2 linked regions of the Rhodopseudomonas palustris genome follow. The protein of the gene in region 1 interacts with the protein of each later gene in a pairwise test. Links are inferred from orthologs where the notes say so. Each region holds a gene or a part of one and is shown on either strand. Other genes may lie near its edges.

Evidence for each region.
Region 2: the proteins of mobA (region 1) and HZF03_RS14640 interact in binary tests that used the Escherichia coli proteins (3 or more experiments, as listed by UniProt). The link is inferred for Rhodopseudomonas palustris from one-to-one orthologs.

Annotation. Positions count from the first base shown.
Region 1 is NZ_CP058907.1:4,034,879-4,038,192, reverse strand. Bases 142-3,139 are described here. They hold mobA (molybdenum cofactor guanylyltransferase MobA), read right to left. Parts: upstream 1,952-3,139; coding sequence 1,331-1,951; downstream 142-1,330. Other genes in these bases: ku (non-homologous end joining protein Ku), read right to left, coding at 3,018-3,139; HZF03_RS24505 (DUF6496 domain-containing protein), read left to right, coding at 2,400-2,789; HZF03_RS18455 (sulfurtransferase TusA family protein), read left to right, coding at 2,079-2,336; HZF03_RS18465 (alcohol dehydrogenase), read left to right, coding at 169-1,221. Also shown: HZF03_RS18470 (NAD(P)H-dependent flavin oxidoreductase), read left to right, coding at 1-90; more of ku, read right to left, coding at 3,140-3,314. UniProt on the Escherichia coli protein: Transfers a GMP moiety from GTP to Mo-molybdopterin (Mo-MPT) cofactor (Moco or molybdenum cofactor) to form Mo-molybdopterin guanine dinucleotide (Mo-MGD) cofactor.
Region 2 is NZ_CP058907.1:3,194,621-3,197,783, reverse strand. The notes cover bases 178-3,024. They hold HZF03_RS14640 (molybdopterin molybdotransferase MoeA), read right to left. Parts: upstream 2,284-3,024; coding sequence 1,072-2,283; downstream 178-1,071. Other genes in these bases: arr (NAD(+)--rifampin ADP-ribosyltransferase), read right to left, coding at 2,868-3,024; HZF03_RS14635 (hypothetical protein), read left to right, coding at 2,483-2,824; lexA (transcriptional repressor LexA), read right to left, coding at 185-895. Also shown: HZF03_RS14650 (ComEC/Rec2 family competence protein), read left to right, coding at 1-116; more of arr, read right to left, coding at 3,025-3,163. UniProt on the Escherichia coli protein: Catalyzes the insertion of molybdate into adenylated molybdopterin with the concomitant release of AMP.

The sequences.
Region 1 (3,314 bases):
GCCGGTCATTCGGCGTCCGGCATCGGCGGCGTCGTGCCGATCGCCGATCTGGTGGCGAAGACTACGGCCGAATTCCGCAGCGCGGCGTAGCCGCACCGGCCATCGACGGCCGTGCGGCGGCGTGGCATGCTTCGACGATAAACAAGAACAATCTCGGGAGACTACGCCATGAGGAGCTTTCGCGTCACCGATTTCGGCAAACCGTTGAGCGAGGACAACCGGCCGACGCCGGAACTGACCGGCACGCAAGTGCTGGTCCGCGTCAAGGCCGCCGGCATCTGCCATAGCGATCTGCACATCTGGGAAGGCGGTTACGAACTCGGCCACGGCCGCAAGAAGTTGTCGCTCGCCGATCGCGGCGTCGCATTGCCGCTGACGATGGGGCACGAGACCGTCGGCGAAATCGTCGCCGCCGGTCCCGACGCCAAGGACGCCAAGATTGGCGAGGTCGCGTTGGTGTATCCGTGGATCGGCTGCGGCGAATGCGACGTCTGCAAGGCCGGCGACGAGAATATGTGTCTGAAGCCGCGGTTTCTCGGGGTGTATTGCGACGGCGGCTACTCGGACGAACTGATCGTGCCGCATCCGCGCTATCTGCTCAGCCTTGATGGGCTCGATCCGGTGACCGCAGCGCCCTATGCGTGCTCCGGCATCACCACCTACAGCGCGCTGAAGAAGCTCGACTTCTGCCTCGACAGCCCGATCGTGATCTTCGGTGCCGGCGGACTCGGATTGATGGCGCTGGAGCTGCTCAAGGCGATGGGCGGCAAGGGCGCCATCATGGTCGATATCGACGCGGCCAAGCGCGAGGCGGCGCAGAAGGCCGGCGCGCTCGGCACGGTCGACGGCGCCGCGCCGGACGCGCTGGCGCAGATCGCGGCGATCGCCAAAGGCCCGGTGCGCGGTGCGCTGGATCTGGTCGGCAATCCGCAGACCGCGCAGCTCGGCTTCGATTGTCTCACCAAGGGCGGCAAGCTGGTGATCGTCGGTTTGTTCGGCGGCGGCGCGCCGTGGGCGCTGCCGTTCATCCCGATGCGCGCCATCACCATCCAGGGCAGCTATGTCGGCAATCTTGCCGAAACCCAGGAGCTGCTCGATCTGGTCCGCGCCAAGAAGGTGTCGCCGATCCCGGTCACCAAGGTGGCGCTGCCGCAGGCTTACGATGCGCTCATCGATCTGCAGAAGGGCAAGCTGGTCGGCCGCGCGGTGCTGACGCCGTAGCGGCACGCACCGCTTCCGCCATTGCGAGCGAAGCGAAGCAATCCAGCCCCGTGCTCGGTGCTGGATTGCTTCGTCGCTACGCTTCTCGCAATGACGGGGAGACGTTCTGCTATTGATCGGCCGCCGCAATGCGTTCGGCCTCGGCGATATCGTCCGGCGTGTTGGCGTTGAAGAACGGGTCGAATGGCGTGACAGGCCACTCCACCACCGCGCAGGGATAGCGCGCGGTGAACCGTTCGACCTTGCGGATGTCGTCCTCGATCAGTGCGGCCCGCAATGCGTCGCGGATCGCTACCGGCCACAGTGCGATTACTGGATGCAGATGGCCGCCTGAGGCGGCGACAGCAATCTCGGCATGCTCGTCGAGCCGTGCCTGATGGAGGCGCGCCACCAGATCACGCGGCAGGAACGGGCAGTCGCCCGGTGCGGTCAGGACGCAGGCGGCACGTGGCTGCTGCTCCGCCGCCCAATCCATTGCCGCCAGCACGCCGGCGAGCGGGCCGGGGAAGCCCTGCACATCATCGGCAATCACCGGCAGACCGAAGGATTCGAAGCGGGCCGAGTCGCCATTGGCGTTGAGCGCCAGCGCGCCGCATTGGGGCTGGAGGCGCTCGATCACGTGCGCCAGTAGCGGTCGCCCCGCGATGGCCCGCAGCGGTTTGTCGCCGCCGCCCATCCGGCGGGCAAGGCCGCCGGCCAGGATCACGGCGGGTGGTCGAACATCAGACATCGCGCACTCCGCGCCGCGTCGCGACTTTCGCGACGCCCGTGGTTAGCTCACCATGGCGCGGCTCGGCAATAAGAACGAGGCCGAAGGCGATTGACCGCGCGCCGCGGCTTCGTCATCGTCCGCCGCCATGGCCAAGACCGTTCTCGATCTCACCGGGCTGAAATGCCCGCTGCCGGTGCTGAAGACCCGCAAGGCACTGCCGCGTCTGCAGGCCGGCGATCTGTTGGAAGTCCGCTGCACCGATCCGATGGCGCTGATCGATATTCCAGTGCTGATCGGCGAGACCGGCGATCGTATCATCTCGAGTGAACGCAGCGACGAGGTGATCGTGTTCGTTATCGAAAAGCTCGCGAGCGCACCGGCCGTGGACGGCGAGCGGGACTGATAGCTCCGCCAAGGAACCATCGGGGATCGGCATCATTGATCATCGTTCCATAGGGAGGAGATCATGGCCCGGAAATATTCCAAGAAAGCGTCCGCCAAGGTCGGCCGCGCGATGAAGAAGCGCAAGGCCGGGACGCTGAAGAGCGGCGGCTCGGGTAAGAAGGTCAAGAGCCGCAAACAGGCGATCGCGATTGGTCTGTCGGAAGCCCGCGCCGAAGGGGCGAAGGCGCCAAAGAAGAAGACCGGCAAGAAGGCGTCGAAGACCTCCGCCAAGAAAGCATCGAAGTCCGGCCGCAAGACGACGAAGAAGACGACCACGAAGGCCACCAAGTCCAGCAGCAAGCGGATCGGCGCGAAGGCCTCGTCGGGGCGTAAGTCGTCGAAGTCATCCACCGCGCGAAAATCGTCAGGCCGGAAATCATCATCGCGCAGGTCCGGCAAGAAGGCGTCGTAGGACGACTTCACGTACCATCGCGCGAGTCATTCCGGGGCGCCGCGCAGCGGCGAACCCGGAATCTGGAGATTCAGGGCGCTGATGGTTCGGCAGCGCTGCCGGAAAACAACTTCGAGATTCCGGGTTCGCGAGCTTGCGCTCGCGCCCCGGAATGACGGTGTGGGGCAAACCCGCAAGGCTTCCTAAGCTGTCAGAGCAGCATTGCAGGACACCCGATCTAAACCAGCCTCACCCCGCCTTGCGCTGCCGCGCGGTGGAGCGGCGGGCCTTCGGGCGGGCGGAGGAGCGGGAGGCTTTGTGGCGGCCGTGAGCCTCGCCGGTTTTGCCGCCGGACTTGCCGCCTTCCAGGCTCTGCTTCAGCGCGTCCATCAGGCTGACGACGTTGCTCTCCTTTTCCTCGGGTTCGGGGAGCTTGATCGACTTGCCGGCGGCCTTGCGCTTGACCAGCGCTTTCAGCGCGGTCTCGTATTCGTCCTTGAACTTCTTCGGCTCGAAATGTGCCGCCTTGGTATCGAGGATGTGGCC
Region 2 (3,163 bases), 840 kb from region 1 along the record:
CATGGGCTCCAGCGACCGCGGAGGCGATGGACGCCACTGTCTCGACCGGACCTTCCGTCCGTCGGCCCCCGGTCGACGCCACGCCAGCCCCGCAGGATCAAACGGGCGAGGAGTGAGGCCCAAAGGGCGGCGCCTGCAGACGGATTGTTGCGATAGCGATGCGCGGCGTTCGTTGCCGCTCGTCTCAATACTTGCGGTAAAGCCCGATCAGCTTGCCCTGGATGCGGACGCGGTTCGGCGGAAGAATCCGCACCTCATAGGCGGCGTTGGCCGGCTCCAGCGCGATCGAGGCGCCGCGGCGGCGGAAACGCTTCAGCGTGGCTTCCTCTTCGTCGATCAGCGCCACCACGATGTCGCCGGTGTCGGCGACGTCGTTCTTCTGGATCAGGGCCATATCACCGTCGAGGATGCCGGCTTCGACCATCGAGTCGCCGCGAACTTCCAGCGCATAATGCTCGCCGGAGCCAAGCATGTCGGCCGGCACGCTGATGGTGTGACTGCGACTTTGCAGCGCTTCGATCGGAGTACCGGCTGCGATCCGGCCCATCACCGGCACTGCGACGCTGCCGCGATCGTGGTCATCCTCAGCCGGAGTCGGGCTCGGTGGGCGCACCTTGCCGAGATTGCCTTCGATCACGCTCGGGGTGAAGCCACGGCGGCTGTTGCCGGGCATGCCGCCGGTGTCAGGCAGTTTGATCACTTCGATCGCTCGGGCGCGGTTCGGCAGCCGGCGAATGAAGCCGCGCTCTTCCAGCGCAGTGATCAGGCGGTGGATGCCCGACTTCGAGCGCAGGTCGAGCGCATCCTTCATCTCGTCGAAGGACGGCGGGACGCCGGCTTCCTTCAGCCGCTCGTTGATGAATTTCAACAGCTCAAACTGCTTGCGCGTCAGCATCGGCGAATCCCCAGTCGGCGATAATGAGCCGGTTCGCGGTGTGTTTCGGTTCGGGCGACAAGCCCTTGCGAGAGCATGATCGTCGCCGAATCTCGAAAACAAATCATGAACGGACACTATCTGTTCGGGGTGTGTTCCGCAACCTCTTAATCGAGAACCAGGAATTTCACGGGTTGCTATAGCGGGAGCTTAAGGATGACGCAGGGGGAACCGGCCGAGGCGGCCGGCGCGAAAGACGGGCGCACGATCAGCGCTTCCGCCGTCGCCAGCCGCGCCAGCAGCGACGAATCCTGACTGTCGACCGGAGTGGCGACCTGCCGGCCGGTTTCGTCGTGCGACAGCGTGGCGCGCAGATAGTCCTCGCGCTGATCGTTGGCGGAAAGGTCCGCGCCGAGCAGCGCCGGCTCGCGGACGTGCCGCGGCTGGCTCATGCCGCACAGCGCCCGGATCAGCGGCACCATGAACAGTACCGCGCAGACATAGGACGACACCGGATTGCCGGGCAGGCCGATCACCCGCATCGGGCCGAGATGGCCGTGCATCATCGGCTTGCCCGGGCGCATCGCGATCTTCCAGAACGCGATCGCGGTACCCTCGGCTTCCAGCGCACCCTTGACCAGATCGTGGTCGCCGGCCGAGGCGCCGCCCGTGGTGACGAGCAGATCGACGCCGAGATCGCGCGCCTGCCGGATCGCTGCCTGTGTCGCCTCCAGCGTGTCGGCGGCGATGCCGAGGTCGATCACGTCGGCGCCCTCGGCGCGCGCCAGGGCGCGCAGCGCGTAGCCGTTGGAATAGACGATCTGGCCGGGGGCGGGCGTCGTGCCCGGCATCACCAGCTCGTCGCCGGTGGCGAGCATCGCCAGCCGCGGTCGGCGGTGCACCGGCAGGGCTGCGTGGTTCATGCCGGCAGCGAGCGCGAGGTCGCGGTCGCTCAGCCGGTGACCTTGGCGCAGCAGCACCTGGCCTTCCTTGAAATCGATGCCTGTGGGGCGGATGTGGCGGCCGGGTCTGACGGCTTCGTTGACGGTGACCCGGTCACCGTCACGCGCGGTGTCTTCCTGGATCACCACCGCGTCCGAACCATCCGGCACCACGCCGCCGGTGAAGATCCGCAGCGCTTCGCCAGGACCGATGCCGATCGTGGCGGGCCGGCCGGCGGCGATCTCGCCGATCACCTGGAGCGTCGCCGGCGTCGCGGCGACGTCGGCGGCACGCACGGCGTAGCCGTCCATCGCCGACATCGCCTGCGGCGGCTGGGTCCGCAGCGCGGCGAGGTCGCGCGCCAGTACGCGGCGGTAGGCGTCTTCGAGCGCGACCAGCTCGGTGTCGAGCCCGTGCGCACCAGCCAGCACCGCGGCCAGCGCGTCGTCGACCGGCATCAAGGCCATCGGGCTGCTCCCTCGCAGGCGAATTGAAATCGAACCGTCACGGTCCGGCTTTAGGTGGCGCGCGGCGTCCGCGCAAGATCCGCTCGGGCGTCGGTGGCGAGCGCGGCGTCCCGCCGCGTCGGCCTAAATCATTATTGTCGAACCGTCGCCTTCGCCTGTACGACCGGTTCCAGGCATCGAGCGGATGTGGAGCGCGCAGATGGAAGATTTCCCGAAATGGTTCCTGCGGATCATGGTCGTGGTCGGCATCATCGCGTTCGGCTCGGTGTATTGGATGCGCCACGACTGGAGCAAAGGCTGGGCGCCGTCGTTCAACGCCGGCGACTACGGTCCGCCGCCTGCATCCGCACCTGAACCTGCAGCGCCTGCTGCAACGGCCCCGGCCGTTGCGCCGGCTGCGGCTCCGAGCGAAGCCGCGCGGCCCACGGCGGCGCCGAGCGCACAGGCGGGCCGTGCTTCGACGCCGTGCCAGCCGATCGGCCGTACCGCCAAGGGCGAGCTGGTGTATTCGATGGATTGCCGGGCGCTGCCGGCGCAGTAACGGATGCTTGCAGCGTTCTTGCGCGCTGTAGCGGTCTGAAGCGCTAATCGATGATCTCAGCGCCCTCTGCGCTGAGGCGCGCGAGACCGTCCTTCATCTGCTGCACGCGCTCGGGCGAGTGGCCCTGCCACTTGGTCAGTTCGGCGACGATGCGCAGCGGATGCTTCGAGCGATAGGACAGCGTCGGGTTGCCGGGAAACTTCTTGTCGGTGAGGTTGGGATCGTCCTCGAACGGGCCGGTCGGCTCGACCACATAAATCCGCTGCGGCGCATCGCCGGCCGCCAGCTCGGCGCCCCAGATCGCGGCATCCAGCGTGCCGGAGAAATACACCCAGGATA